3 regions of the Desulfomicrobium aestuarii genome follow, and region 3 is predicted to be linked to each of the others. Evidence: predicted binding sites of a transcription regulator. Region 3 holds the regulator's gene; each other region holds the start of a gene.
The links. Region 3 encodes sigma-54, which starts transcription at its own class of promoters, with help from an activator protein. Its sites were predicted from a motif close to CTGGCACGGNNNNTGCTT; they were not measured.

Region 1: the regulator sigma-54 is predicted to act here: its motif matches at 3,353-3,370, upstream of modB (molybdate ABC transporter permease subunit).
Region 2: the regulator sigma-54 is predicted to act here: its motif matches at 5,711-5,728, upstream of ACZ5AC_RS13610 (periplasmic heavy metal sensor).

The regions. Positions count from the first base shown of each region.
Region 1 is NZ_AP042427.1:1,878,330-1,887,778, reverse strand. Features, by position in the region: gene ACZ5AC_RS08585 (methyl-accepting chemotaxis protein) at 1-264, shown strand, start outside; gene ACZ5AC_RS08580 (chalcone isomerase family protein) at 423-941, shown strand; gene modA (molybdate ABC transporter substrate-binding protein) at 1,044-1,787, opposite strand; gene ACZ5AC_RS08570 (ABC transporter ATP-binding protein) at 1,784-2,599, opposite strand; gene modB (molybdate ABC transporter permease subunit) at 2,610-3,281, opposite strand; gene ACZ5AC_RS08560 (XdhC family aldehyde oxidoreductase maturation factor) at 3,879-4,904, shown strand; gene ACZ5AC_RS08555 (DVU_1551 family NTP transferase) at 4,901-6,016, shown strand; gene ACZ5AC_RS08550 (histidine phosphatase family protein) at 6,013-6,609, shown strand; gene ACZ5AC_RS08545 (OmpP1/FadL family transporter) at 6,692-7,897, opposite strand; gene ACZ5AC_RS08540 (FlxA-like family protein) at 8,258-8,743, shown strand; gene lgt (prolipoprotein diacylglyceryl transferase) at 9,024-9,449, shown strand, end outside.
Region 2 is NZ_AP042427.1:2,965,281-2,974,729, reverse strand. Features, by position in the region: gene ACZ5AC_RS13630 (sodium:proton antiporter) at 67-1,506, shown strand; gene ACZ5AC_RS13625 (universal stress protein) at 1,537-2,001, shown strand; gene ACZ5AC_RS13620 (sigma-54-dependent transcriptional regulator) at 2,056-3,414, opposite strand; gene ACZ5AC_RS13615 (two-component system sensor histidine kinase NtrB) at 3,411-5,114, opposite strand; gene ACZ5AC_RS13610 (periplasmic heavy metal sensor) at 5,190-5,660, opposite strand; gene ACZ5AC_RS13605 (hypothetical protein) at 5,928-6,095, shown strand; gene ACZ5AC_RS13600 (sirohydrochlorin chelatase) at 6,165-6,536, shown strand; gene ACZ5AC_RS13595 (TraR/DksA family transcriptional regulator) at 6,667-7,068, shown strand; gene ACZ5AC_RS13590 (PhoH family protein) at 7,134-8,321, shown strand; gene ACZ5AC_RS13585 (GAK system XXXCH domain-containing protein) at 8,414-8,950, shown strand; gene ACZ5AC_RS13580 (hypothetical protein) at 9,211-9,449, shown strand, end outside.
Region 3 is NZ_AP042427.1:2,722,721-2,732,169, reverse strand. Features, by position in the region: gene hypE (hydrogenase expression/formation protein HypE) at 37-1,038, shown strand; gene ACZ5AC_RS12390 (3'-5' exonuclease) at 1,040-1,567, shown strand; gene ACZ5AC_RS12385 (hypothetical protein) at 1,576-2,043, shown strand; gene ACZ5AC_RS12380 (manganese-dependent inorganic pyrophosphatase) at 2,186-3,106, opposite strand; gene ACZ5AC_RS12375 (hypothetical protein) at 3,211-3,774, opposite strand; gene ACZ5AC_RS12370 (PTS sugar transporter subunit IIB) at 3,907-4,371, opposite strand; gene ACZ5AC_RS12365 (PTS sugar transporter subunit IIA) at 4,374-4,784, opposite strand; gene rapZ (RNase adapter RapZ) at 4,802-5,689, opposite strand; gene ACZ5AC_RS12355 (PTS sugar transporter subunit IIA) at 5,713-6,162, opposite strand; gene hpf (ribosome hibernation-promoting factor, HPF/YfiA family) at 6,167-6,709, opposite strand; gene rpoN (RNA polymerase factor sigma-54) at 6,776-8,206, opposite strand; gene lptB (LPS export ABC transporter ATP-binding protein) at 8,319-9,041, opposite strand; gene ACZ5AC_RS12335 (LptA/OstA family protein) at 9,038-9,449, opposite strand, start outside.

The DNA.
Region 1 (9,449 bases), 840 kb from region 3:
ATCGCCGCCGCCGTGGAGCAGCAGTCCTCCGCCACCCGCGACATCGCCGAGAACGTCGGCCAGGCCTCCATGGGCATCCAGGAGGTAAACGAGAACGTGTCCCAGGCCTCGGTCGTCACGGGCGAGATCGCCAAAGACATCGTCCAGGTCAGCACCGCCTCGGGGCACATCTCTACCAGCAGCACGGAGCTCAAACGGAGCTCCGAGAACCTCTCCATGCTGGCGGGGGCCCTGGAGGGGCTGGTCAAGAAGTTCAAGGTGTGACGGGTCGCATCCAGAGATGAACGAGATGGAGCGCGCCCTTCGGGGCGCGTTCCGCTTTTCACCCCCCAGGCCCTTCCGATTGTCGCTTTCTTCCCGGTCTTTTTCGTCATACCTCTCCATCATGGACGTCCGCATCGCGTCCGAGGGAGGTAACGCTCATGAAAGGCTTTCTTCGCGCCTGGCTCCTGGTCCTGCTTCTTGCGGCAGACGCCCTGTCGGCACCCGCACATCTCTACAGATACATGGACAACCCGCAGCCCGTGGGCAGCGGCAACCTGAGATTCCTGGTCTGGAACGTGTATACCGCCACCCTGTACGCGCCCGCCGGGAGCTGGCGCCCTGACGGGCCCTTCGCGCTGCATATCGTCTATCACATGGAACTCAAGGGGGCGGACATCGCGACGAGGAGCATCGAGGAAATGCGCCGGCAGGGCCTGGACGACCCTGAAACGCTGCGGCGCTTCGGGGCGCGCATGGAGGCGATTTTCCCCGACGTCGTCAAAGACATGACCCTGACGGGGGTGCGCGACAGGGCGGGAGGCACGCTGTTCTACAGGGACGGCGTTTTTATCGGAGCCATACGGGAAAAGGAATTCACGGACCGCTTTTTCGATATCTGGCTTTCGCCCGAAACGAGCGAGCCGGAACTCCGCGCCCGACTACTTGGCGGCAGTTGAGCACAGGTCCCGGCGGCCGGTGCGCACGGCGCCGGGGCTTGGGGAGCTTTCTCTACACGCGCTTTCAGGGCGGCTCCATACCGCCCTGAAAGCGCGTGGCGGTTAGGGCTTCTTGAAGCCGTACCTGGCCAGCACGGCCTGGCCTTCTGCGCCCAGGACGAAGTCGATGAAGGCCTGGCCCATGTCCTTGCTCCTGGAGGTCTGCACGAGGGCGATGGGGTAGCTGATGGGCTTATGGCCGGCCACTTCGGCCGCGAGCTTGACCTTGTCGGCACGCGTGGCGGCGTCCGTGGCGTAGACGAAGCCGGCCTGGACCTCGCCGCGGACCACGTAATCCAGGGCCTGGCGCACGCTCTCGGCCAGCACGAATTTCGGCGTCAGGGCGTCGTAGAGGCCGGCGGCGGTCAGGGCGCCCTTGGTGTAGCGGCCGACGGGGACGGATTCGGGGTTGCCGATGGCGACGAGCTTGAACTGTTCGCCCTGCAGGTCAGCGGGACCGGTCAGGGGCAGGGCGCCTTCGGCCGGCACGACGAGCACCAGGGCGTTGCCCGCGAAATCGACCCTGGTGGAGGGGTCGACGAGCTTTTCGGCCTTGTTCATGGTTTCCTGGTCGGCGGATGCGAAAACATCCACGGGCGCGCCCTGCTGCATCTGCTGCAGGAGCGGGCCCGAAGCCGCGAAGTTGAAGACGATGGTGGTACCGGGGTGGGCCTTTTCGAAGGGACCTTTCATGTCCTGGAAGGCGTTGGTCAGGCTGGCCGCCGCGGAGACCAGCAGGTCGGCGGCCATGGCCGGCGTGGTCAGGACCAGGCCGAAGAGTGTCATGAGCATGGGAATTCGGATCATTTCGAGGGTTCCTGCGGTTCTGTCTGCGCCATGAGGAAAAGGGGGTCGAGGATCTGCCGGGCGGACTCGGTTCGGCGGCGCGCCTCATAGTCGACGACGTCCAGCACCCGGCCACGGCCGAAGGCAACCAGGGTCTGGGCGAAGTGCTCCACGTCTTCGAGGTCGTGGCTGACCATGACCATGGGCATGTCGAAGCGTTCCAAAATGCGGGAGAGTTCGGCGCGCATCCGCTCCCGCAGGGGCTGGTCCAAGGCCGTGAAGGGTTCGTCCAGCAGAAGCAGGTCCGGTTCCGGGGCCAGGGCACGGGCCAGGGCCGTGCGCTGGCGCTGGCCGCCGGAGATCTGGGACGGCCGGCGGTCGGCCAGGGCCGAAAGGCCGCAGAGTTCCAGCAGTTCGTCGACGCGGGCGCGCCCGGCGGGCCCGAGGGGGGCCAGAAACGGCTTGAGGCCGAAGGACACGTTCTGACGGACGGTCAGGTGCGGGAAGAGGGCGTAGTCCTGGAAAACGAGGCCGACGTTGCGCTTGCGGGCCGGGACGTCCACCTTCGCTGCGGTGTCGAGGAAGACCCGGCCCCGGACCTTGATCCTGCCCGTATCGGGTCGCAGGAGGCCGGCCAGGGCCATGAGAGTCAGGCTCTTGCCCGATCCCGAGGGGCCGAAGAGTGCGATGCGCCGGGTGTCGGCCCGGAAATGCGCGTCCAGGTGAAACCCCGCGCCTCCTCCGCTGACCCTGGCGCTGACGCCGCACACAAGGGTGGCGATCGCCGGTTCGGGTTTCACGCGTGTCTTGGGGTATGTGTCCGGCAGGAACATGGCAGCCTCCTCATGATTGCCATCCGGGTGTCAGGAGTCGTCCCGAGACCCAGAGGATGAGGGTGCACAGGACGGAAATGATCAGGACCAGTTGTGCCGCCAGGCTGTCCTGGCCGGCCTGGGTGGCGCTGTACACGGCCAGGGACAGGGTCTGGGTGCGGCCGGGCAGGTTGCCGGCGATCATCAGGGTGGCCCCGAACTCGCCCATGGCCCGGGCGAAGGCCAGCATGGTCCCGGCCAGGATTCCGCGTCCGGCCAGGGGCAGGCAGACGCCCAGGAACACCCGCCACTCGGGGTGTCCGAGGGCCCGGGCCGCGTTCTCGTACTTGCCATCGACCCCGTCCAGGGCGGCGCGTGCGGACTTGAAGACCAGCGGGAAGGAGACCATCGTGGCTGCGATTACGGCGCCCTGCCAAGTGAAGATGAGGGAGATGCCGAAGGTCTCGTCGAGCCAGCGCCCTACGAACCCGTTCCGTCCGAGGAGCACGATGAGGTAATAGCCCAGGACCGTGGGCGGCAGAACCATGGGCAAGCTCAGGATGGAGTCGAGCAGTTCGCGGCCAGGAAAGCGGCAGCGGTGGAAAACCCAGCCGAGCATCACCCCGAGGAACAGGGCCGTCAGGGTGGCCAGACTGGCCACCCGCAGGCTGAGTTGCACCGGGAAGAGAAAGGTCGTGTCCATCGCTGCTCCGGGGTAATGTTCGCGGGGGCACCGGCCGTCGCACGGTGCGCGTGCCGGTTTACGGGGGTGCAAAGCAACTATCGGGCCGGTCGCCGCGACCGCGCCACTTGGCGGCTGGAATGGGCGGACAGTCCTGGCCGGACGTCCAGCGCTGCGGGGTCTGTCGGCAATTGGGGCGCATATCGTCGGACATGCGTGACAGTTCCGCCGGTGGCGCGCGTCGGGTTGTCCGGGGACATTTTTGTATCCCTATCCATTTATGTAGCCTGCGACAACCGGAAGCGGCGCTGCCCGTGGAGGACGGATTGTGCTGTTCGCTTCAATACCCTCTGATGCCGGGAGGGCGCGGGCCGGGCCCGATGCAATTTCCCGCGGACTCTTCGCCTCTGAAGACACGGTATGCCGAATCAGTCCAGGCATTGAATTTACTGGCTGACCGGGGCATGACCACGTGGAGCGGGAGACCGGATGCACCCTGGGGCGTTTCCCAGCCATGGACATCGGAACCCTTGCCCTCGAGTTCATACGGAGCGAGGGCGCCTTTTCGCCGTCCCACACCGTCAAGCGCACCATCACCGAGCAACGCGGGAGCACGCCGTGAAGGATATACTCGAATCATTGCTGGAAACCCTGGCCCAGGGGCGGGACGCCGTCTTCTGCGGCATCGTAGATAGCTCGGGCTCGGCCCCGCGCACATCCGGGGCCAGGATGCTGGTCCTGCCGGACGGCGGCATCCGTGGCTCCGTGGGCGGCGGTCCCGTCGAGGGGGCCAGCCTGGCCAGGGCCAGGAAGATGCTTGAGAGGGGCGAGTCGCACGTGCTGCTGCCCTTCGACCTGAATTCGCACTCGGCCGCCCAGGCGGGCATGGTCTGCGGCGGGGCGGTCAAGGTGCTGCTGCAGCGCGTCACGCCCGAGCGTCGCGGTTTTTTCGAGAAGTTGAAGGACCTGCATGACGCGCGGCAACGGCCGGCCCTGGTCACCGTCATGGGTTCGGAACGGGAGCCCGCCCTGGCCCTGTGGTCCGAGGCGGCGGGCCTGGAGGGCGCGGAACTGCCCGAAGGCATGGCTCTGGAGCTGGCCCGCAAGGCGTCGAAAACGCGCCGGAATTTCAGCCTCGAAGGCGATGGCCTGCGTGTCTTTGCGGAACCTCTGGTCGCGCCCACGGTGTTGCACCTCGTCGGCGCGGGGCACGTGGCCCTGGCCACGTCCAAGGTGGCGGCCTTCGCCGGGTTCGAGGTGGTGGTCATGGACGACCGGGCCGAGTTCGCCAGCGCGGAGCGCTACCCCGAGGCCCGCGAGGTGCGGGTGCTGGAAGATTTCAACCAGTGCCTGAAGGATCTGGGCCCCGACGACTACGTGGTCATCGTCACCCGCGGCCACCTGCACGACCGTGACGTCCTGGCCCAGGCCCTGCGGACCGAGGCGGGGTACGTCGGCATGATCGGCAGCCGCGGCAAGCGCGACGCGGTCTACCGCTCCCTGCTCGAGAACGGCTATGCGCAGGCCGACATCGACCGCGTCTTCTGTCCCATCGGCCTGGCCATCGGCGCCGACACGCCCGAGGAGATCGCCGTCAGCATCGTCGGCGAGATGATCAGGGTGCGTGCCGGGGTGCAGGGATGACGGTCGGGAGTTTCGGCGCCGTCATCCTGGCGGCCGGTTTCTCCTCGCGCATGGGCGGCTTCAAGCCGCTCATGGATCTCGGCGGGATGACGGTCCTGTCGCGCTGCGTGCAGGTGTTTCGGGAGGCGGGCATAGGCAGCCCTCTGGTCGTGACGGGGCACCGCGCCGCGGAGGTCGAGGCCGAGGCGGTCCGGCTGGGCGTCACCGCCACGCGCAACGCCGAGTATGCGGACGGCATGTTCTCGTCGGTACGGGCGGCGGCATCCGCCTGTGCGGGTCTGTCCGGCCTTGACGCCTTCTTCATTCTTCCGGCGGACATTCCCCTGGTGCGTCCGGCCACGGTCAGCCTGATGCTCGACGCCTACGACGGCCGCGTGGCCTATCCGGTCTTCGCGGGCGAGCGCGGCCACCCGTCCCTGATCCCCGCAGGCCTGATCCCGCGCATTCTGGGGCATGACGGTCGGGGTGGGCTGCAAGGGCTGCTGGCGGACGCGCCATCCCTCGACGTCCCGGTCTGGGACCGGGGCATCCTGCTGGACGCCGACACGCCCGACGATTTTGCCGTCCTGCAGCGGCGCGCCTCCCGTATGCATGTGGGGAAGCGTGACGAGGCCCTGGCCCTGGCCGGGCAATCCATGCCCGAGCGTGGCCTGGCCCATGGCCTGGCCGTGGCCGCAGTGGCCCTGCGCATGGGGGAGGAACTGAACCGCAAGGGCGCGGGGCTCGATCTGGATCTGGTCCACAACGCCGCATTGCTGCACGATGTGGCCAAGGGCTGGCCTTACCACGAGGCCGCCGGCGGCGAGTTGCTTGCGCGTCTGGGCCTGGGCGGACTGTCGGGGATCGTGTCCGCCCACCGCGACGTGCCGCCTCCGGCATCGGGCCTGCTCACGGAAAAGGAGGTCGTCTGCCTGGCGGACAAGCTGGTGCGTTGCGACAGGCGCATTTCTGTTGAGGACCGTTTCGGCGAGAAGCTGGCCCTGTATGCCTGCGACGAAAACGCCTGCGCCGCCATCCGCGGCCGCATGAACAACTCCCTGGCCTTGCGGGGCATGGTCGAGAAGGCCTGCGGCCGCGGCCTGGAGGAAATTCTGGCCGGGGTGCTGCCGTGAGCGAGGTCTATCTCATCCGCCACGGGGAGATCACGCAGTCCGCGCCGCGCCGCTTCGTGGGCCGGACGGACCTGCCTCTGACGGACGCGGGCCGTGAACAGATGGCGGCCGTGGCGCGGTTTCTGACCGGCAGAGGAGTGGGGCGCCTTGTGTGCAGTCCCCTGGCGCGTTGCGTGGAGAGCGCGGGGATCGTCGGCACGGTCTTGGGGATTGTACCCGAGACGGCCGCGGACCTGCGTGAGATCAGCCTTGGCGCCTGGGAAGGACTGACCGTGGACGAGGTTCGCGATCGTTTTCCCGGCCGCTACGAGGCCAGGGGCCGCAACCTGGCCGGCTTCCGCCCGCCGGGAGGCGAGAGCTTCGCGGACGTGCAGCGCCGGGCCTGGCCCGTCTTCGAACTGGCCGTCACGGACATGGACGAGCCCCTGGCCATCGTCGCCCATGGCGGCGTGAACCGCGTCCTCCTGTGCCGCATCCTGGGCATGCCCCTGGAGAATCTTTTCCGCCTGGAACAGCACTACGCCTGCGTCAACGTCCTGCTGCACGCCGACGGTGAATACCGCGTCGCCGCCATGAACCTTTCCGCGCTGTGAGCGGACCGCCCTGAACGCTCCATCAAAAAAGGCCGCCGGTGTTGTTTACCGGCGGCCTTTTTTGATGCGAAGCGGAGCCGCCCTAGAAGCGGTACGCCAGGCTCAGGCCGAGCAGGTGGGCGTCTCCGTCCTCGAAGTCGGCGGTTTCGGACGTGCCGCCGCTGCCGTAGATCGTCGCACCCTTGCGGTCGTTGATGAGCAGGTAGGTGTAGCCAACGTCCACGCTCCAGGCCTGGTCGTGCCAGCCCAGGCCGGCGCAGAAGAGCTGGCGGTCGTTGGCCGGGACCATGTAGTCGGCCCGCTCGGTGCGGATGGGCGTCTCGTCGTAGACGTAGCCCGCGCGCAGGTCCCAGGCCGGGGTCAGGGCGTACTCGGCGCCGATGCCCAGGCGCCAGGCGTCCTTCCAGTCCTTGACGATGGCTCCCGACGGGTTGGTGCCGTTGATGCGGATGTCCAGTTCCTCGTACGACGACCAGCCCGTGCGGGTCACGTCCACTTCGACGCTCAGCCTGTCCGTGGGGGTGATGCACAGGCCCAGGGACCAGGAGTCGGGCAGGGTGATCTCGCCGTCGGCGTCGCCGTTCAGCAGGTCATCGTAAGGGGCCGGGACGTCGCTGTCCGCCTCGCCGCGCGGGTGCACGTCGATGGCGCTGCGGTACATGAGCCCCAGGGACAGCCAGTCCGTGGGCGCGTACCAGGTGGACAGGTTGACGCCCACGCCGACGTCGTCGCCCTGGACCTCGAGATCGTATGCGCCGCCGAGGACCTTCTTCTTCTGCGTGAATTCGAAATAGTTGGCCTCGGCGCCCAGGCCGATGGACCACGTGTCCGTCAGGCGCATGCCCAGGACCGGGGTCAGGGACACGCTCTTGATGCCCGCGAAATAGACGCTGCCGCTTCCGGCCCAGTTCTCGTCGAACTCCGTGCCCAGGCCGAAGCGGTTGAAGGCGCCGACGCCGAGCCAATAGCGGTCCCCGAACTGCCTGACCGCATAGGCGTGCGGCAGCAACCACACGTTGGACTCCCCGTCGCAACTCTCCTCGCCGGCGATGGACACGGTGGCCATGGGCGCCACCCCGACCAGGCCGGTCATGATCTGCGTGCCATTCAGGCCCGTCATGGCCGCCGGGTTGGACGCCACCACGGACGCGTCGGGCCGCCTGGCCATGGTCGTTCCGCCCAGCGCGATGCCGCGCGCGCTCCATTCATACACGGCGAATCCGGCCGCCAGCACCTGCTGTCCCGTCAGCAGCAGCGCCAACACGACAGCGGCAACAATTTTCCCCATTGTTCCTCCTCATCTGCCAAGGTTCATGCGCGTCCGGCCGGACGCACGACAACCTCGGGCCCATAAGCCCTTTTGTCTGTCATCTCAAGGACAAGTGGAAGAGTGCGCGCTCAATCTCGCATGTTCGGGCCATACACGTCCTTCTGAGAACCCATGATATGCGGAGGCACGGGATATTGAGTGCGTTCCGGCGCTTCTTTGCATTGGAGGGAAGCGGGCGGAGGTCTCGGTCCTGCCTGCAATGCTGACCAGATGGACCATTGCGGCCCGATTCGGTGACGTCGCTGAGGGAGAACGATTCTTGCTTGCAGAGCTGATTGGCCCGCAATGCGGCAACATCTTCCAACATACGGAGGCGACATGAGAATCGACGGCGCCGCTTCGATCGCCGACATGTATCTTTCCGGCCGGACAAGCACCCGCGCCGCAGAAACCGCCCACACGGCCCGGGGCGATACGGTTTCCCTGTCGTCCGAAGCCAAGAGGCTGCTGGAGCATTTCCGCAGCATGCAGTTCGATAAGGATAAGGACGCATCCTCCGCGTCCGATTCCGGGCAGACGGCTTCCCTAGGCAATTCCTCCGGACGGGTGGAAGAAGGCGTATCGGCAGGGAATTCCGAAGTCTCCGGCGTCCGGGCCGGCGTCGGCGCGTCGGGCGGATCCGGGACGGGCAGTCAGGTCGAGGACATCAGGAAGCGCATCAAGGACCTGATGGACAAGGTCAAGCACATCATGGACAGCGAGCTGCCGCCCGAGCAGAAACAGAGCGCGGCCGCGCCCTATCTGCAGCAGATCCAGGAACTGCAGCAGCAGTTGCAGGAACTGACGGAGGCGGGAAAGGAGTGATGCGGGACACGGGCCTCCCTCGCTATCCGGGGCCATCCCGCACATATTGTTTCACTTTTCGTCAGGAAGGGAGCACGATGGCCCATGGCCCGACATGCCTTGTCCCGAATGTCGGTGATGGCATTGATCATGTGTGATATTTGAGTCAAAAATCAATGTTGATCGAAACATGACTGACATCTGGGTCAATGGGGCAACGGCCCCCTCGTGATGAGGCGGTGTCCGGCTTCGTGCCGGATGCCGTCCGCTTGACTGTCAATATCTTTCACCCGGGAGAACCATGCTGATCCACTGGCACATCGATCCGGTCATCGTTTCCTTCGGCCCGTTCGCCCTGCGTTGGTACGGCCTGCTGTTCGCCGCGCCGTTTCTGGCAGGCCTGTCCTTTTTCAAACGCGTTTTCCGCGAAGAGGGGATTGCCGAAGATGGCCTCGACCGGCTGCTGCTGTACGCAGTGCTCGGCACGGTCATCGGGGCGCGGCTCGCGCACTGCTTTTTTTACGACCCGCAGTACTATTTCGCCAACCCGTTGAAGATACTCGCCATATGGGAGGGCGGGCTGGCCAGTCACGGCGGCATCGCCGGGCTGGTCTGCGGGTTCTGGCTGGCCGGGCGGAAGTTTTCCCCGCCGGTTCCCTTGCTGTGGCTCCTCGACCGGCTGGCCCTGCCCGGGGCCTTGGGGGCGGTCTGCATCCGGCTCGGGAAT
Region 2 (9,449 bases), 240 kb from region 3:
CGATGCCCTGAACGTTCACGTGAACGGGACGCAGCTTCAGGCTGCGGCCCAAAAGGAGAACAAGGGATGCGCAAGAGTTCTGTCTGGTTTTTTTGCCTGGCGGTCATCGGCTTGGCAGTTCTTGGAGTGTTGCCGGACGTGTGGGCTTCCGGCGGCGACCTGCATCATGAGGCCGAGGAGATCGGCAAGCACCTGGGCGTCCTGTGGGTCGTGCCCTTCGCCTGCATGCTCCTGTCCATCGCCGTCATGCCGCTGGCCGTCCCGCACTTCTGGCACCACCACTACGGCAAGGTGGCCGCTTTCTGGAGCGTCGCGTTTCTGGTGCCCTTCGCCCTGTTCCACGGCTTCGAACTGGCCACGTATTCGGTGGTCCACACCATCGCCCTGGAATACGTGTCGTTCCTGATCCTGCTTTTCTCCCTCTTCACCATCGCCGGCGGCGTGTGCCTGCGCGGCTCACTGGTGGGCACGCCGCAGGTCAACACGGTCATCCTCCTGATCGGCACCCTGCTGGCGAGCTGGATGGGAACCACCGGCGCGGCCATGCTGCTCATCCGGCCTCTCATGCGGGCCATCTCGCACCGCAAGTACAAGGTTCACACCATCGTCTTTTTCATCTTCCTGGTGGCCAACATCGGCGGTAGCCTCACGCCTCTTGGCGACCCGCCGCTGTTCCTGGGCTTCCTGAAGGGCGTGTCCTTCTTCTGGACCACGATCCACCTGTTCATGCCCTTCGCGGTCATGTCGGTCATCCTGCTGACCCTGTACTTCATCATCGACACGGTGCTGTTCGGCAAGGAAGGCCGTCCCCAGTCTCCCGACGCGGGCCAGGACGGCAAACTGCGCCTTGAAGGCACCTTCAACCTGCTGCTCCTGGCCGGCGTCGTCGGCGGCGTGCTCATGAGCGGCATGTGGAAGCCCGAGGGCGGCGTCACCGTGTATCATGTCCACATGGAACTGCAGAACATCGCCCGCGACGTCCTGCTTCTGATCCTGGCCGGCATCAGCCTCAAGACCACGGCCCTGGACATCCGCCGCCGCAACGAGTTCAACTGGGAGCCCATCATCGAGGTGGCCAAGCTCTTCGCCGGCATCTTCATCACCATGATCCCGGCCATCGCCATCCTGCGCGCGGGCATGGACGGAGCCCTGTCGAGCCTCATCGCCCTGGTCTCCACCGACGGCGTGGCCAACAACGCCATGTACTTCTGGCTGACGGGCGCGCTTTCGAGCTTCCTGGACAACGCCCCGACCTACCTGGTCTTCTTCAACACGGCCGGCGGCGACGCCCATTTCCTCATGGAGCATGTGCACACCCTCATGGCCATCTCGGCGGGCGCGGTGTTCATGGGCGCCAACACGTACATCGGCAACGCCCCGAACTTCATGGTCCGGTCCATCGCGGAATCGTCCGGCATCAAGATGCCCAGCTTCTTCGGCTACATGGCCTGGTCCGTGGGCATCCTGATCCCGTGTTTCGTGCTCATGACCATCCTTTTCTTCTAACGCCGCTGCAAACACACTGGAGACAAGAAGATGATCAAAGTTGAAAAAGTGCTCATCCCGGTGGACGGGTCGGATTCCTCCAGGAACGCGGCCAAGTACGGGACCCAGCTGGTCAATGCCCGCAACCCCAAGATATTCCTGCTCAATGTCTGGGAGCCGATCAATATGACCATCGGCGGCGAGATGGCCGAGAAGCTGCGCCAGAGCGCCCAGGCCAAGTCCATGGCCATGCTTGAGGAATACAGGAAGATGCTCGAGCCCTGCGGCATGGAGATCGAACTCATCTCGCGCAGCGGCCGCCCGGACTACGTCATCCTGAACGTCCAGGACGAGCTGGACTGCGACCTCATCGTCATCGGCTCCCGCGGCCTCTCGGTCCTGGAGAACGTGATCATGGGCAGCGTGGTCACTCGCGTGCTGGAAGGGGCCAACTGCCCGGTGCTGGTGACGCGCAACCTGCGCCTGAAGTACCTGCAGGACGCCTGCGGGATCTGAAGTCCTGCGGAAGTGTGAAATGAAGAAGCCGGCTCCCTCGGGGGCCGGCTTCTTTCATCTGGTGGTCAGGCCGTATTTCTTCAGGCGGTATTGCAGGGTGCGGCGACTGATGCCCAGGGCCTGGGCCGTGCGTTCCCTGTGCCCGGCATACCTGCGCAGTGTTTCCTCCAGGGCATGGCGTTCTGCGGCCTCCAGCGGGTTTTCGGCCGGGGCGGTCGCGGAGGGCGTGGCGGGCGTGCGGGCGGGGGAGAGCAGGTGCTCCGGCAGGTCCCGCACGTCGAGGACGTCGCCGCGGCAGAGGATGAGGGATCTCTCCAGCACGTTCTCCAGTTCGCGCACGTTGCCCCGCCACTCGTGGCGCGAGAGGGCGTCCAGGAAGTCCCGGCTCACGGAGCGCACGGGGCGGTTGTTCTTGCGGCAAAGCTTGGCCAGTAGGTGGTCCGCCAGCAGCGGGATGTCCTCGGCGCGTTCGCGCAGGGGCGGAATGCGGATTTCGAGGACATTGAGGCGGTAGTAGAGGTCCTCGCGGAATTTTCCCTCGGCGATCATGACCGGCAGGTCGCGGTTGGTGGCGGCGATGAAGCGCACATCCACGCTGACCGGGCTCACGCCGCCCAGGGGCTCGACGATGCGCTCCTGCAGCGCGCGCAGGATCTTGGCCTGCAGCGTCATGGGCAGTTCGCCGATCTCGTCCAGGAAAAGGGTGCCTCCGGCGGCGAGCTGAAAGCGGCCGGGCTTGTCCTGGGTGGCGCCGGTGAAGGCGCCGCGCACGTATCCGAAGAGTTCGCTCTCAAGCAGCGTCTCGGGCAGGGCCGCGCAGTTGACCTTCACCAGGGCCCCTTCCCTGCGCAGGCTGTGCTCGTGCAGCAGCTGGGCCACCAGCTCCTTGCCGGTGCCGGATTCGCCGAGGATGAGCACGTTGGCCTCGCTGGGCCCCACCTGTTCGATGAGCTCCACGACTCGGCGCATGGCCGGGCTGTCGCCGATGAGGCGGGTGTCCCGCAGCTGGCCGATCTGCTTCTTCAGGTCGCGGTTTTCCCGCGTCAGGCGCGCATGGTCGCAGGCCTTCTGCACCACGGCCAGGAGCTCGTCGTTGTCCGTGGGCTTGGTCAGGTAGTCCCAGGCCCCGGCCTTCATGGCCTCCACGGCGTTGCCCACGCTGCCGAAGGCCGTGAGCATGATGACCGGAGGGCAGCTGCCGCTTTCCTGCAGGCGCTGCAGCACCTCCTGGCCGCTCATGCCGGGCATGCGCATGTCCAGCAGGATCACGTCCACGGGCCTGGTGCGCACCACGGCCAGCCCGGCCGGGCCGTTGTCGGCCTCCAGGACCTTGAATCCGGCGTCGCCCAGGACGACGCGGACCATGAGCCGGTGCGCGGGTTCGTCGTCGATGATGAGCACGGTGGGGGTCATGACGGGCTCTCCGATTGGCTGTGGTTGCGGGGGAAGAAGAGGGACACGGTGGTGCCGCCGTCCGGGGCCGTCTCGATGTCGATGCTGCCCCCATGCTCCTGCATGATGGTGTGCACGATGGCCAGGCCCAGCCCCGTGCCCTTGTCGCGGGTGGTGAAGAACGGCTCCAGGGCGTGCTCGCGCTCTTCGGCCGTCATGCCCCGGCCGTTGTCCCGGACCAGGACCCACGTGCCCTTGTCGTCCTCGCGGCTTTGGAGCCGGATGACGCCATCGCTGTCGGGCAGGGCCTCGATGCCGTTCATGGTCAGGTTGATGAGGGCCTGCTTGAGCGCGTCGCGGTCCGCCGTCACGGTACCCGGCGCCGGGTCCGCCTCCAGCCTGCCGTTCTTGGCCCGGGCGTCCATGGACAACAGAGTATGCACCTCCCCGAAGACCTCCGCAAGGGGGACCTGGTCGAAGGTCAGCCGGCGGGGCCGGGCCAGGAAGAGGAGGTCCGTGATGACGCGGTTCAGGCGGTCGGCCTCCTGGACCATGGTGCGCGCGTAGAGCTCTTCGGGGTCCTTGCCGGCCAGCTTCTTGGCGAAGAACTGGGCGAAGCCGCGCAGGGCCGAGAGGGGGTTGCGGATCTCGTGGGCCACGCCCGCTGCCATGCGGCCGATGGCGGCCAACTTCTCGTTCAGGTGCAGTTCCCGCTCCAGGCCGGCCAGTTCGGTGCGGTCGCGCAGCAGCACGAGGCTCTGGCCGGACCCGTCCCTGAGGGGCAGTTGCCGGATCTCGAGGTGCTTGTCGCCCGTCGCCAGCGTCGTCCATTCCTGGGAGCCGATCTTTTCGGGCGGCAGCCCGAGGCTGTCGAGTATCGTCGCCAGGGGTTCGCCCATGAGCCTGAAGCCGTCCATGAGGCCCTGGGCCGCGGGGTTGGCGGCGACGATGGTCCCCTCGGCGGAAAGGGTCAGGAGTCCGTCGGGCATGTTGTCCAGAAGGCGCGCGTTGAAGGACTCCAGGCGCGCCAGCCGCTGACCCTGCTCCTTGCGTTGCAGGAAGCCCATGAGCAGCAGCCAGAAGACGATGGTCACGGCCAGGATGTAGCCGGTCTGCAGGATGGCCGTGCGCCTGTACTTGCCGAAGGCTTCGAGATGCTGGGTCATGTCCACGCCGATGAGGAGCATCGGGGGCTTGTGCTCGGGCGGGCACTGTTCGTCCTGGCAGTCCAGGCCCGCGCTCAGGTGGCTGATCCGGCCCAGGACCATGATGGGGCGGCCCTCGAAATTCATCTCGCCGGTCCACTCCCCCGCGGTGCCCATGCTCGCCCAGGCGATGGTCGGCAGCTGCCCGTGGATGGCCTTGGGGTCGTCGTGGGAGGAGAAGAGGATGTGGCCCATGGGGTTGTAGAGACCGATGAAGCGGGCGTCGGAGCGGGCGATGTAGTCCTTGAGGATGTCCTTGGCCATGGCGCGCTGGAGATTGAGCAGGGCTGTGGCGTGCTCCGACGAGGGCGGCAGGCGCAGTTCACGGCGCAGGTTGATTTCGATGCCTGCGGCGATGGCCCTGGCCGTGACCACGGCGTGTTCGTGGAAGGACTCCTGCTGCTGCCGCAGGTTGCGCCAGGTGGAGAAGCTCAGGGCCAGGCCGAGGACGAACACGGCCATGGTGGCCATGAGCATGATGGTGCGGCTGCTGCGGTGCGGGAGGGCGATGTCCATGGCCTGCTCCTGGCTTGAAAAGGCAAAGGCCGCAGGGGGTGCGGCCTTTGCCCGGTACAGGGAGGGGATGAGCGGTTACAGGGTTTGGGCTGGAGAGGCGGGTGCGTCGCCGGCGCCGGTCCCGGCACCGCTGGAGTATGCTCCGCACCCGGCTGAGCCTGCGCAGCCTCTCTGGGATTCCAAGGGAACGGGCTTGCCGGTGATTTCGGTCAGCTCGATGCGGTAGTCGGCATTGAGCTTGGCCTTCTTCGCCTGCAGTTCGTTCACTTCGGCCATGGCCTTGTCCACGGCCGCCTTGTCCACCGGCACTGCGGAGAACAGGGCTTCCATGGCTTCGTGCTTGGCCTTGAGCTCCTTGTGGAGGGCAAAGAGCTGCTCGTGATGCACGTCGGTCAGTTTCTGGACCTTTTCCTGCTGCTCGGGGGTCAGGCCGGACATGAAGTCCTGGTAGTGTCCCTGTCCCGGACAGCCGCCTTTGTAAGCCTGGGCCCCGGCAGCGAGGATGAGGACCAGAAGGAGGGGGAGGATGAGGTATCTTGCGTACATGAATGCTCCTGTCACACTGTGGAGGTAGTGGTGTGATGTCGGATTGCGTATAGCATCCTGCGTGCCAGTGCTGAATGTTTTGTAAATTAGAACGGTTGCGAAAATGGGAGAGTTCTGGGAACTGGTTTTTGTGCACCATGTTGCACAATTGGTCGAGTTGTGCAATCCGACCGCGGCCTTGCCGGTCTTGCCTTCGTGCGGGAAAGGATTACGATCATGGCGTCACGACACAGCAATCTGCCTGGCAACGGGCGCAAGGAGGCTCATATGTGCAAAGGATGCGGATGCCTGCGCGGCAAGGCCACCACGACGGTGGTCAAGCACGATCACGAACATTCCCACGGTGATCTGACCCACAGCCACCCCCACGACCACGATCACGACCACACCCACGACGAGAAGAAAGCCCCGGTCCACGAGGACCACAAGCACTAGGGGCCACGGCGATAAACCGGGCCGCCCGACCACGGGAGGGCGGCCCTTTCCTTTTTCGAGGAGCGAAGCATGGACACGACGGGAATGATCGTGCTCGGCCACGGCAGCCGGCGCAGGGAAGTGGGCGAAGCCTTCACCGCCATGGTCGAACGGGTGGCGCGGCGCATGCCGGGCATGACGGTGCTGCCGGCCTTCTTCTCCCTGGGCGAGCCGACCCTGGCCGACCAGGTGCGCAGACTGGCCGCGGACGGCTGCTCGCGGATCGTCATCATGCAGTACTTTCTCTACAACGGCGTGCACATCGAGCAGGACATCCCCGAAATGATCGCCGAACTGCGCCGGGAGATGCCGGGACTTCAGTTCGTCGTCCAGCCGACCCTGCAGGACGACCCGGCCATGGAAACGCTCATCGCGGACCGTCTTCGTGCCGCAGCCCCATAGGGTTGTCATGGAGCCTCCTCACCGCCGTCGCCGATCCGCAACATGCGGGGCATAGGGTGAGCCAACGGTTGGAAGGTTTCCTCCGGGCGGGCCGGAGGGTCCTGGCGACCACAATCCAGGAGGCTCCCCCATGTCGCAGAGCAGGAACATGCACCAGGGCATCGAACGTCAGTTGCGGGAAAAGTACGTCATAATCGAACGGGAAATCGAAGATCTTCGAGAGGTTATGCGCCAGGACCGAGCCCTGGAGCCCGATCCGGCCGACCAGGCCTGCACGGCTTCCTCCCAGGACTGGAACATGATACGCTTCAATCGCAACGTGAAGCTGCTCAAAGACATCGCCGTCGCCCTCAAGGCCATCGACAACGATTCCTACGGGGTGTGCGAACTCTGCGGGGACGACATCTCGGACCGCAGGCTGCTGGCCATCCCGAGCGCGCGCTACTGCATCGAGTGCCAGGAGATGATCGACGCGCATCCCGGCGAGTTCGGACGCACCGGGATAGGGGGCGGGGTGCTGGCAGCGGTTTGAGGCCGGCCGCCTTTCCCTCAACGGTCCTGACCGGGGCTCTCGGCCCCTGAGGATTGCTCCCGTCCATGCAGAAGAATTACGTCCTCGACACCAATGTGCTCCTTGACAACCCTTCCTGCATCCGCACCCTGCGCAACGGCCAGGAGAACCGCGTCATCCTGCCGTACACGGTCCTGCGCGAGCTGGACAAGCTCAAGCGCGAGCCGCGGGTGTCCCACATCGTGGCCCAGGCCATCGCCGTCCTGCAGGACGACCCCGACATCCTCTTTCTGCCGCCGCGGGCCTTTGACGACGCCGAAAGCAAGGCCGGCGACGACCTGATCCTCGAGGAGCTGAAGGACAGCGGGGTGGATGCCCCCATCCTGGTCACCAACGACCGCATCCTGCAGCTCAAGGCCCGCATCCACGCCATTGCCAGCGAAGGCTTCCGCGACTCCAACCCCTTCCGCTCCGAGTCTCAGTCCTACACGGGCTTCGTGCGCGAGGGCGAGGAGCCCATCCCCAACAGTTTCGCCTGGGTCGGCGGCCAGCCCTACATGCACGCCACCTCGGGCCCGCGTTTCATCGACTACCAGCACAGCGTCTGGAACGTGCGGCCGCGCAACGTCTATCAGAACCTGGCCCTGGAACTGATGCTCGACCACGCCGTGAACCTGGTCACCCTGCAGTCCGAGGCCGGCTACGGAAAGACCTTCCTGGCCCTGGCGGCGGCCCTGTTTCTGGCCCTGGAGCAGAAGGACAACCCCTACCGCAAGATCTACCTGGTCAAGCCCGTCATCGAGATCGGGGCCAAGCTCGGCTACCTGCCCGGCGACCTGGAGGAGAAGATGGCGCCCTACGTGCGCTACGTCGGCGACCTGATCATGAAGCTGCACGACCTGCGTCCGGCCAACCGCATCTTCATGGACAGCGAGGGCGGCAATTTCCGCTTCAACCCCAAGCGCTTCGAGATCCTGCCCATCGCCTTCATCCGCGGCATGAACCTGGAGAACGCCGTGGTCATCGTCGACGAGATGCAAAACCTGTCCCGCGCCGAAACCCGCGCCCTGCTGACCCGCATGGGCGAGAACGTGAAGTGCATCTGCCTGGGCGACACGCGCCAGGTGGACAACCCCTACCTGAACGAATCCAACAACGGCCTGAACTGGACCGTGAAGATGCTCAAGGGCCTGCCCGGCTACGGCCACATCGTGCTCAAGGGCGAGCGCTCGCGCGGGCCCATCACGGACATGGTCATTAGGACCGGGCTCTAGAACGACGTGCGCCGGCGCGGCCAAGCCCGACCGGGTTTGGCCGCGCCGGGTGGGAAAATGTCGATGTACGCCAATGGCTTTCGAGGAACCGCATGACAGCGAAAAAGAAATACAATCTGCACCTTTCCCGCCCCGAAGCCGCCGATCTGCTGCGCAGGCTGGCCGACACCCTGGAGGCGGGATGCGACGAAGTGGCCTCGCTTGGGGTCAGCCTGGCGGAACTGGCCAAGTTCAAGATCCGGATCGACCTTGGCCAGGACGATACTCTGGAGGTGAAGTTCACCGGCACGGGGTTCACGGTTTGCGAAGGGGCGCAGGAGCCATGCGGTTCTGGGGCCGTGTGCGACAGCCTCTCCGGCGTGAAGAAGCGGATGCAGGTCTACTTCAAGGCCATGCGCGACAGCGTGGCCAAGGCCGAGATGCCGTCGCGGGAGATCGTGTCCGTGTTCCTCGCCGACTCCGAAAAGATGGTGGTCCTCCAGGGAGAAGGGGAAGACTCCTACGTCGCCTGGTCCGCGCTCTGCGATCGCCTGCGCGCGGCCTTCGATGCCGGGAGCCCGGCGGAGATCGCCGCCGTGGCGGAGGAGATGGCTCGGGCCAAGAAGGAGTGCCACGCCCGCTACAAATAGGTCGTCGGCCGCCGCCCCACGTAGCGATCTGATAGTCTGGCAAGCATGCCGCCAGGCTCTTGTCCCTTTGTCTTCAAAATCCCTTTCTTGCTTAGTGGACGAAGAATCCGTCCGCTTTTCGCGCATCCCTGCGCCAGTGTTGTCCATGACGCCCCAATGACAGGGCGGGCCAGGATTTTCGACCTGTCACGAGGTGGTCACCGGTCCTTCGCATCGCCTCCATATTGATCTGGTGAATGCGTGGAAACAAGGTGGTGCGCATGTTTCTTGAAGAGACGATGACATGGGTGAGCATGGAAGCGCGGTTGGCCACGGTCATGGGATTGGGTGGCGCCTGGAGCGAGAGATCCCTCGGCGAGCTGCCGTTCGCCCCGGACGACGCCACGGCGGGCAGCGAGAGCGAGCTGCAGGTCGCGGTCATGGGCAGCCCCGAGAACGTGGACCTGCCCATCATGATCCGGGAGTCGAGTCATTACCAGAACCTGACGCGGCGCACGGC
Region 3 (9,449 bases):
CCTTTGTTTTTTTCAGATTGCACCAAAGGGGGATGCGTGGACAGGGTTCTTCTTGATTACGGCAGCGGCGGCAAGGCTTCGCATCGGCTCATCGGCGAACTGTTCCTCAAATATCTGGGCAACGCGGTCCTGGACCGATTGGACGACGCGGCGTTTCTGGAGATGAGCGGGCCTTTGTCCGTCAGCACCGACACCTTTACGGTCGACCCCATCTTCTTTCCCGGCGGCGATATCGGCTCCTTGGCCGTGCACGGCACGGTCAACGACGTGGCCATGCTCGGCGCACGGCCAAAATACCTGACCTGCGGGTTCATCCTGGAGGAGGGGCTGCCCATGGCCGACCTGGAGCGTATCGTCGAATCCATGGGCCGGGCCGCCCGCGAGGCCGGGGTGCTGGTCGTCACGGGCGACACCAAGGTCGTGCCCAGGGGGGCCGTGGACAAGATCTTCATCAACACCACCGGCATCGGCGAGATTTTCGTGTCCGAGGCCCCGAGCGGCCGGCGCGCCAGGCCGGGCGACGCCATCCTCATCAGCGGTTTCGTCGGCGACCATGGCCTGGCCATCCTGTCCAAGCGCGAGGGCCTGACCTTCGAGGCGCCCGTGCTCTCGGACTGCGCCTCCCTCAACCACCTCATCGTGCGCCTGCTGGAAACCGTCCCCGAGGTGCATGTCCTGCGCGACCCCACCCGCGGCGGCGTGGCCACGACCCTGAACGAGATCGCCGGGCAGTCGGGCGTGGAGTGCCGAATTCTGGAGTCGAGCATTCCCGTGCGTCCCGAGGTCAGCGGCGGCTGCTCGTTCCTTGGCCTCGACCCGCTGTACCTGGCCAACGAGGGCAAGTTCCTGTGCATCCTGCCCCAGGAGCACGCCGAGGCGGCCCTGTCCGTCATGCGCGCCGACCCCCTGGGCCGCGATGCGGTGCAGATAGGCACGGTGCGCGCCGAACACCCCGGCAAGGTCGTGCTGGAGACGCCGCTGGGCGGCACGCGCCTCATGGACATGCTCGAGGGCGAACAGCTGCCGCGCATCTGCTGACATGAACCGCACCTTCGTCGCCATCGACTTCGAGACCGCGGACTCGCGCCGCGACAGCGCCTGCGCCGTGGGCCTGACCAAGGTCCGCGGCGGAGCCGTCGTCGACTCCCTGTACGGGCTCATCCGGCCGCCGCGCTCGCGTTTTTCGCCTTTCTGCGTGGGCGTGCACGGCATCCGTTGGTCCGACGTCAAGGACAGCCCGGGTTTCCGGGACTTCTGGATCGAGAATGCCGGCTTCCTGGAGGACGCGGATTTCCTGGCCGCCCACAACGCGAGCTTCGACAAGGGCGTCCTCGGGGCCTGCTGCACCATGGCCGGCCTGCCCGCCCCGCGTCTGCCCTTCGTCTGCACCGTGAACCTGGCCCGCAACCAGTGGAACCTGCGGCCGACCAAGCTGCCCGACGTCTGCCGCCACCTGGGCCTGACCTTGAACCACCACCACGCCGGCTCCGACGCCGAGGCCTGCGCCCGCATCGTCATTGCCGCCGTGGCGGAGAACCCCCGCTGCCTCGACCCGTTCGGCGTGTAGGAGGACACATGCCCCTGACCCAGGCCCAGTTGCGGGCCCATATCTTCCTGGTCATTCTCGACAAGTTCTCGAACACCGAGGAGCGCCGCCGCGAAGCCCTGGCGGAATACTTCCTGGTGACCATGCCCAACGTCTCCCAGGAGGCCGCCGACCGTCTGGCCGTCCTCATCCCGGACCTCATGCCGGAGCTCTATTCCAAATGGATCGGCGAGTTCGCCGACCGCCTCTTCGAGACCGTGCCCGACGACCAGCTTCAGCACCTCTGCGACGGCACCGTGGAAAACAACGCGGCCCTGGGCCTGGTCTTTCTCATGTTCATGGAGTCCGAGCGCATGGAGAAAGAGGTCGAGGAAGACCTGCGAGCCTACGCTCTCAAGCATTCGGGCAGCGACGACATGGGCGACCTGGTGGCCGCCTACCTGCGCGGCAAGGTCGACGCCCTGCGGGCGGAAGTGGCGGGGGAGAAGGCGCAGTAGGGACGCGCGAGGGAGATATCTCTGCACCGTGAGGGCCGACTGGCCCGTCGGCGGACGGCTTCCTGAAAGCACGCCGCACGCGATGAAAAAAGCCCGCCCAGGCGAACCTGGGCGGGCTTCTTCATTTCGAAGCGGTCGCGACTTAGGCGAAGACCTTCTCGAACTTGGGCACGACGTCCTTTTTGCGGGACATGACCTTGGGCAGCCAGGCCTTTCCGTCCACGGGCTTGGCGCCGAAGGCCTTCTCGACCACGGAGGCGTCGTCGGAGGCGATCAGGATCTCGGAGCCTTCCTTCATGATGTCGGTCAGCAGCAGGAACACGGAGTGGTTGCCTTTCTCGGCCTTCAGCTTGACGATGTCGGCGGCCAGGTCGGCCTTGACGGCGTCGAGGATGGACAGGTCGACGACTTCCAGCTGGCCGATGCCGACCTTGGTGCCGTTCATGTTGAAGTCCTTGTAGTCGCGCAGCACCAGCTCACGGGCCGGGGTGCCTTCGACGGCGGACTTGACCTTGAACATTTCCATGCCCAGGGCGGCCAGGTCGGCGATGCCGGCGATCTTGCCCAGTTCGGCAGCGGCTTCCTTGTCGGCCGGGGTGCAGGTCGGGGACTTGAAGATGACGGTGTCGCTCAGGATGGCGCACAGCATGATGCCGGCGATGTTCTTGGGGATCTCGACGCCGAAGTACTTGTACATGGCGTTGATGACCGTGGCGGTGCAGCCCACGGGCCAGATCCAGCACTCGAGCGGGCTGGAGGTGGTCAGGTCGCCCAGCTTGTGGTGGTCGACGATACCCAGGACTTCAGCCTGCTTGATGTCTTCGGGCAGCTGGGCCAGGTCGGAGGTGTCGACCAGGAAAACCTTTTCGCCGGCAAAGGCGGTCTTCACGGCCGGGGCGGCCACGCCGAACTTCTCGAGGATGAACTTGGTCTCGGGGGGCAGTTCGCCCTGGGCGGCCGGGGTGCAGGCCACGCCGAGCTTGCTCTTCAGGTCGGCCAGCGCGATAGCGCTGCAGACGGTGTCGGAATCAGGATTCTTGTGACCGAAAACATAAACGGACATGGTATTCCTCCTACAAGGGTTTATTGACGAACAATAAGTTTGTGCCAAATATCACAATTATTCGCGGCTGCCAAGAGAGAACATTGTGAAGATATTGTCAAGGCTCAGAGCGTGAGCAGAACGCCGAGCACGAGGCTGGCGCCGGCCAGGGCGTAGGCCCGCGGCAGGCGCAGCGCCAGAACGGCTCCGGCGCAGGCCCCGATCCAGAGCATGGGCCACGTGGGCTGCGGTCCCCCGGATACCCATGGCGCGACCAGTCTGACGATTGCCAGCAGGGCCGCGGCGCAGGACAGGTAGAGGGCGAAGCCCAGGGCGAACATCTCGCCCATGGCCTGGAAGACCAGGCGGTCCGGCGTGTAGGGGTGGTTCACGCCGCGCCTGTTCCAGATGATGAGCCTGTTGTAGCTCAGGTTCTGGCGCTTGCGGTAGCGCTGTTCCACCCAGGAGCCCAGATAGGCCAGGGGGAGGGAGAGGACGAGTATGATGGCCGTGACGCGCATGTCCGCTTCGGGCACACAGGCCAGCACGCCCAGGGTGGCGGTCAGGGCCAGCAGGCCGTGGGGCGGGATGAAGGTGCCGGCCGGGAAGAGGTCGAGCCACAGGAGTTCGAAGAAGATTCCGGCGTTCAGGGGCGGCTGCAGCCTGAAGGTCAGGAGCGCCCAGAGCATGGCGGCGAAGAGGGGGCGGTGGACGAAGCCCAGGTCAAGGGCGAAGCGGGTCAGCCAGAGCAGGGCAAAAAAAAACCGCCTCCGGCCAGAATGGTGAAGTCGTGAGAGGTGATCATGACGGTTCCGGGTGGTTCATAGGTTGACCTTCGGCGTGGCCGTGGGCACGCAACGGAAATCGATCTCCACTTCGTGGTCCGCGAAATACTTGAGACAGCTGCGGTCGTCGGGCCCCAGGGCGATATGCTCGCAGACCTGCTCCTTGCCCGGCCCGTAATGCAGATTGCCGATGTTGACCTGGGAGAAGGGCAGTCCGGCCATGTGCGCGGATCTGGCATCGGCGCAGGTGGAGAACAGCACCAGGACGTGCTGTGAGACATTCCCCTTGAAGACGCGGCGCAGGACGTCGGGCGTTTCGGCCACGGTGCAGCAGACGAAGGACACGTCGCTCGGGACGGCCAGGCTCATGATCTCCTGCCTGAGGGCGTCGGAGGCCAGGTCGTCGTTGGCCACCACCAGGGTCTTGGCCCTTATGTGCGGCAGCCAGGCCTCGATGACCTGGCCGTGGACCAGCCGGTTGTCGATGCGGAACCAGATCACGCCTAGGCCTCGCCGATCTTTCGGGTCAGAACCTCGCCCGCGAGCACGATGCCCTGGATGCCGGCGTTTTTGGCATTCTGGGCCAGCTGGGTCAGCTCCTGGTCGCGCATGCCGAGGATGCGTAGCAGCATGGGCAGGTTGACCCCGGTCAGGACGTCGACCTTGCCCGGCTGGAGCAGGGACAGGCCGATGTTGGACGGCGTGCCGCCGAACATGTCGGTCAGGATGATCACGCCTTCGCCCGTCTCCATCCGTTTGACGGCGCTTTTCAGGTCCGTCAGCAGGGTGGCCATGTCCACCGCGCCTTCCACCGCTATGTGGGCGCACTGTTCCTGCGGCCCCAAGATGGTCTGGGCAGCCTCCAGCAGATGCTGGCCGAACTGGCCATGGGTCACCAGAATCACTCCAACCATTCTTCCTCCAGAACGCGTTATCCGAGACTGAAATGCCGATGCTCCACAGAGACGGTGTACCCGCGCGCCCTCAGGTGGGCAAGCACGGCCTCTGTCACGGCCACGGAGCGGTGTCTGCCGCCGGTGCAGCCGAAGGCCATGGTCAGGCGGTAGCGCCCTTCCCTGGCGTAGAGGGGCACGGTGAAGTCGAGAAACTCCAGGAGCCTCTTCAGGTACTCCCGGCCGGGTTCGCCGTCCAGGACGTAGCGGGCGATGGCTTCATCCTGTCCGGACAGGGGGCGCAGGTCCTCGACGAAATAGGGGTTTGGCAGGAAACGCAGGTCCATGACCGTGTCGGCCTCGGCCGGGGCCCCGTACTTGAAGCCGAAGGAGATGAGGTGCACGCGCATGCCCTGGCTCAGGCTGGCGATGCTCGCCCACTTGTCCTGGATGACGCGGCGCAGGTCGTGGACCGAGTAGTGGGACGTGTCGACGACCAGGTCGGCCTGGTTACGGATGGGCTCCAGGATCTCCCGTTCCCGGTCCAGGGCCGCTTCCAGGCCCAGGTTGCCCGTGGCCAGGGGGTGGGGTCGGCGCGTGGTGGCGTACCTGCGCAGCAGGACCTGGTCCGAGGAGTCCGTGAAGATGATGGTCGGGCGCACCGACAGCTTCTCCATGTCCTGCAACACTTCCCGCCACTGCCCGGCGAAGTCGGGCTGGCGCAGGTCCATGCCCATGGCCAGGCCCGGGTAGTCCGTGGACGAGGACGAGAAGAACAGCTCGATCAGGGCCGGGGCCATGCGGGCCGGCAGGCCATCCACGCAGAAGAAGCCCATGTCCTCGAAGACGCGCAGGGCCGTGCTCTTGCCCGAGCCCGACATGCCCGAGACGATGACGACGTTTTTCGGTGCGTTGCGCATTTCCATGGCGGGGGTTCCTTGCACAGGCTTCAGACGGACTGCAGCAGCCGCCACAGCCCGTCGCCGCCTTCCGCGTCGGCGAAGGCCTGGCGGAAGGCGTTGTCCTTGAGCAGGCGCGAGATGGTGGCCAGGATCTTCAGATGCAGGCCCACCACGCTGGAGGGGGCCAGGACCGTGAAGAAGATGGTGGCCGGCTTGTGGTCCAGGCTGGCGAAATCGACGCCTTCGCGGCTGCGTCCCACGATGACCATGACCTGGTCGAGGCTGTCCAGCTTTCCGTGAGGGATGGCGATGCCGTCTCCGATGCCCGTGGTGCCCAGCATTTCCCTGTCCAGGAGCACCTGGGCCACCCGCACGGGGTCAACGCCCGGGAATTTGCCCGGGAGCGGGGAAACGAGTTCGGCCAGGACCTCCTTCTTGGTCCTGGCCGAAAGGTCGGAGATGATCAGGTCTTTATCCAGGTATTCGGCAAGCTTCATGCCCTTATACCCCAGGGTCGATGAGGCCGAAGTCGCCGGTCTTGCGGCGGTAGATGACGTTGACGCGTTCGTTCTCGGCGTTCAGGAAGACGAGGAACTCGTTCTCCGTCTTGCCGAGCTGCATGGCGGCCTCTTCGACGACCATGGGCTTGGGCTCGAAGTGGTCGGTCTGCTGGATGCTCTGCCTGCGCTTGCCCGTGGTGTCCTCGTCGAAGCTGATGACGTCCATGCGCACGGTGTCGCCGCCGGCCTTGCGCTTGCTCTTGTCCTTGTCGCGGACCTTGCGCATCTGGGCCTCGAGCTTGTCCCACACCATGTCGACGGTGGAGTACATGTCCTCGCTGTCCTCGCGGGCGGAGATGTGCACGTTCTTGCCGGTCAGGACGACGTCGGCGATATGGCGGAATTTCTCGACTTCGAGGTTGACCTGCAGTTCGGCGTCAGGGGTGCCGGCCATGAACTTGCCGAGCTTGCCGAAACGGTCCTTGGCGTACTTGCGCAGGTGGTCGGAAGGGTCGAAGTTCTTGAAGTTGAAGACTATCCTCATGGAATCCTCCTCGTCAGTTGAGGGTCAACCCCGCGTCTTCCCGGAAGGGCGGCGAGGGGTGGAATATCAAAACACCTGCTTGCGCTTGGATGACGACTCGATGCCCAGGACGGCGCGGTATTTGGCCACCGTGCGGCGGGCGATGTTGACATCCAGCGTTTCCTTCAGCACCGCGGCGATCTTCTCGTCGCTGTAGGGGTGCTTGGGGTCTTCCTCGCTGACCATCTTCTTGATGATGGCCTTGACGGACTCGGAGCCCACCTGGGTGCCGTCGTCCATCTCCAGCGCGGAATTGAAGAAAAATTTCAGTTCGAAGATGCCGTGCGGGGTGGCCACGTACTTGCTCGTGGTGATGCGGCTGACCGTGGACTCGTGCATCTCGATGTCGTCGGCCACGTCCTTGAGTATGAGGGGCTTGAGCTTGGTCACGCCGTGCTCGAAGAAGCCCCGCTGAAACCGCACGATGCTCTCGACCACCTTATACAGGGTTCTCTGCCTTTGGTGCAAGCTCTTCATGAGCCACATGGCCGAACGCATCTTGTCGTGGAGGTACTCCCGGTCCGGGCCCTTCACGGCCAGGCTCGTGTCGTCCATGTAGTAGGGGCTCAGCTGCAGCTTGGGCAGGCCGTCGTCGTTCATGACGATGACGAAATCGCTTTCGTACTCGTACACGAAGACGTCGGGGCTGACGAAGACGGTGTTGTCGCTGCCGTAGCTCGCGCCGGGCATGGGGTCCAGGGTCTGGATGATGTCAAGGTAGGCCTTCAGGTCCTCCATCTGGATCTTGAACTTGCGCAGGAGCGGCTTGTAGCGGCGCTTCTCGATATCCTCCAGATGCTCGTCCACCAGTGAAACGAGGATGGGGTCGTCCTGGCCCAGGACCTCCAACTGGATGAGCAGGCACTCCTTGGGGGAACGGGCGGCCACGCCCACGGGGTCGAAGCGCTGCAGGCGGTGCAGGACGGACTGGACCAGGGCCAGGGGCGAAAGGGTCTCGGAGGCGATCTCCTCGGCGCTGGTCGTCAGGTAGCCCAGGGAGTCCAGGTTGCCGATGATGGCCTCGCCGATGGCCTCCTCCTCTTCGGTGATGTTGGAGAGGCAGAGCTGCCACAGGAGGTGGCCTTCCAGGGAGGGCTTGCCCGAGAGCCTGGCCTCGTAAGACATCATCTCCTCGAGGGCCTCGGTCTCCTTGAACTGCACCTGCTTGGTCGTGCTCGAAAAGTCGCCGAGGTAGTTCTCCCAGTCGGCGTTGCGCATGAGCTCGGCGTCGTCGAAGGACACGTCGGCCCGTTGCTCCACGGGCGGGGCCTGGGATTCGACCTCCTCGGAGATCTCCCGCGGCGCTTCCTCAAGCATCGGATTTTCCAGCAGTTCCTGCTGGACGGCTTCGAGGAGCTCGAATCGGGAGAGCTGAAGCAGCTTGATGGCCTGCTGCAGCTGCGGGGTCATGACCAGCTGCTGCGTCAGCTTGAGGTTCTGTCGGAGTTCAAGGCCCATAGTGTCTCTGTCGTCCCAGCGTAAGATGCAGTGTTGTCGTCGGCGGATTCATCCAGCAAAGACTTTGCCACAGAAGGCAGGTCGTGGCAATCCTTGGGAAATCGGCACCCCGCTAAAGGCTGAAACCCTCGCCGAGATAGACCTTGCGCGCCCCGGGGTCGGCGACGATCTCGTCGGGGCTGCCGCTCAGGATGATGCGGCCGTCGTACACTAGGTAGGCGCGGTCGCAGATCTGCAGGGTCTCGCGCACGTTGTGGTCGGAGATGAGCACGCCGATGCCCTTGGCCTTGAGGCCCTCGATGATGGTCTGGATGTCGTCCACGGCCAGGGGGTCGATGCCGGCGAAGGGTTCGTCCAGCAGGATGAACTTCGGGTCGCGGATCAGGGCGCGGGCGATCTCGAGCCTGCGGCGCTCGCCGCCGGACAGGTAGGCCGCCAGCTGGTCCTGCAGGCGGGTGATGCCGAGCTCGTCCAGGAGCCTGTCGGCCGTGCGCTTCTGCTCCTCGGCCGAGAGGCCGGAGTATTCCAGGATGAGCTGCAGATTCTGGCGCACGGTCAGCTTGCGGAAGATGGAGCTTTCCTGGGGCAGGTAGCTCATGCCCAGGCGGGCGCGCTTGTGCAGGGGCCAGCGGGTGATGTCCACGCCGTCCAGGGTGACTTCCCCGCGGGTGGGCGTGACGATGCCGGCGAGCATGTAGAAGGTCGTGGTCTTGCCGGCGCCGTTGGGGCCGAGCACGCCGACGACCTCGCCCTGGCGCACGTCGAGGTCGATGTCGCGGACCACGTCGCGGGCCCCGTAGCGTTTGGCCAGCTGGCGGCCGGACAGGGTCGTCACGGCTTGAGCTCCTTGGTGTCGGCCGGGGTGTTGAAGATGGCCTCGACCCGCTGCTTGCCGCCCAGAACCTCGCTGCGGTTCTCGCGCATGTAGAGCTTGATGACCTCGCCCTGGATCTTGTTGGCGCCTTCCATCAGCACCGGATCGCCTTCGAGGGTCAGGATTTCCGTGGCCGTGTCGTAGGTGGCCTTGTCGCAGGTGCCGGAGCGGCCCTTGTCGGCCTTGAGGCGGACATTGCCCTGGGAGATGATTTTCTTGATGGAGCTCTGCTGGTCCATGGCGGTCTGGGTGGAGTTGCCTCCGCCCTGCTTCTTGTCGAGGAGCACGGTCAGGGTGTCGGACCACATCTCGACGTCTTGGCGGATGACGTGCACCGACCCGGAAAAGACCACCTGGTCGCCTTTCTGG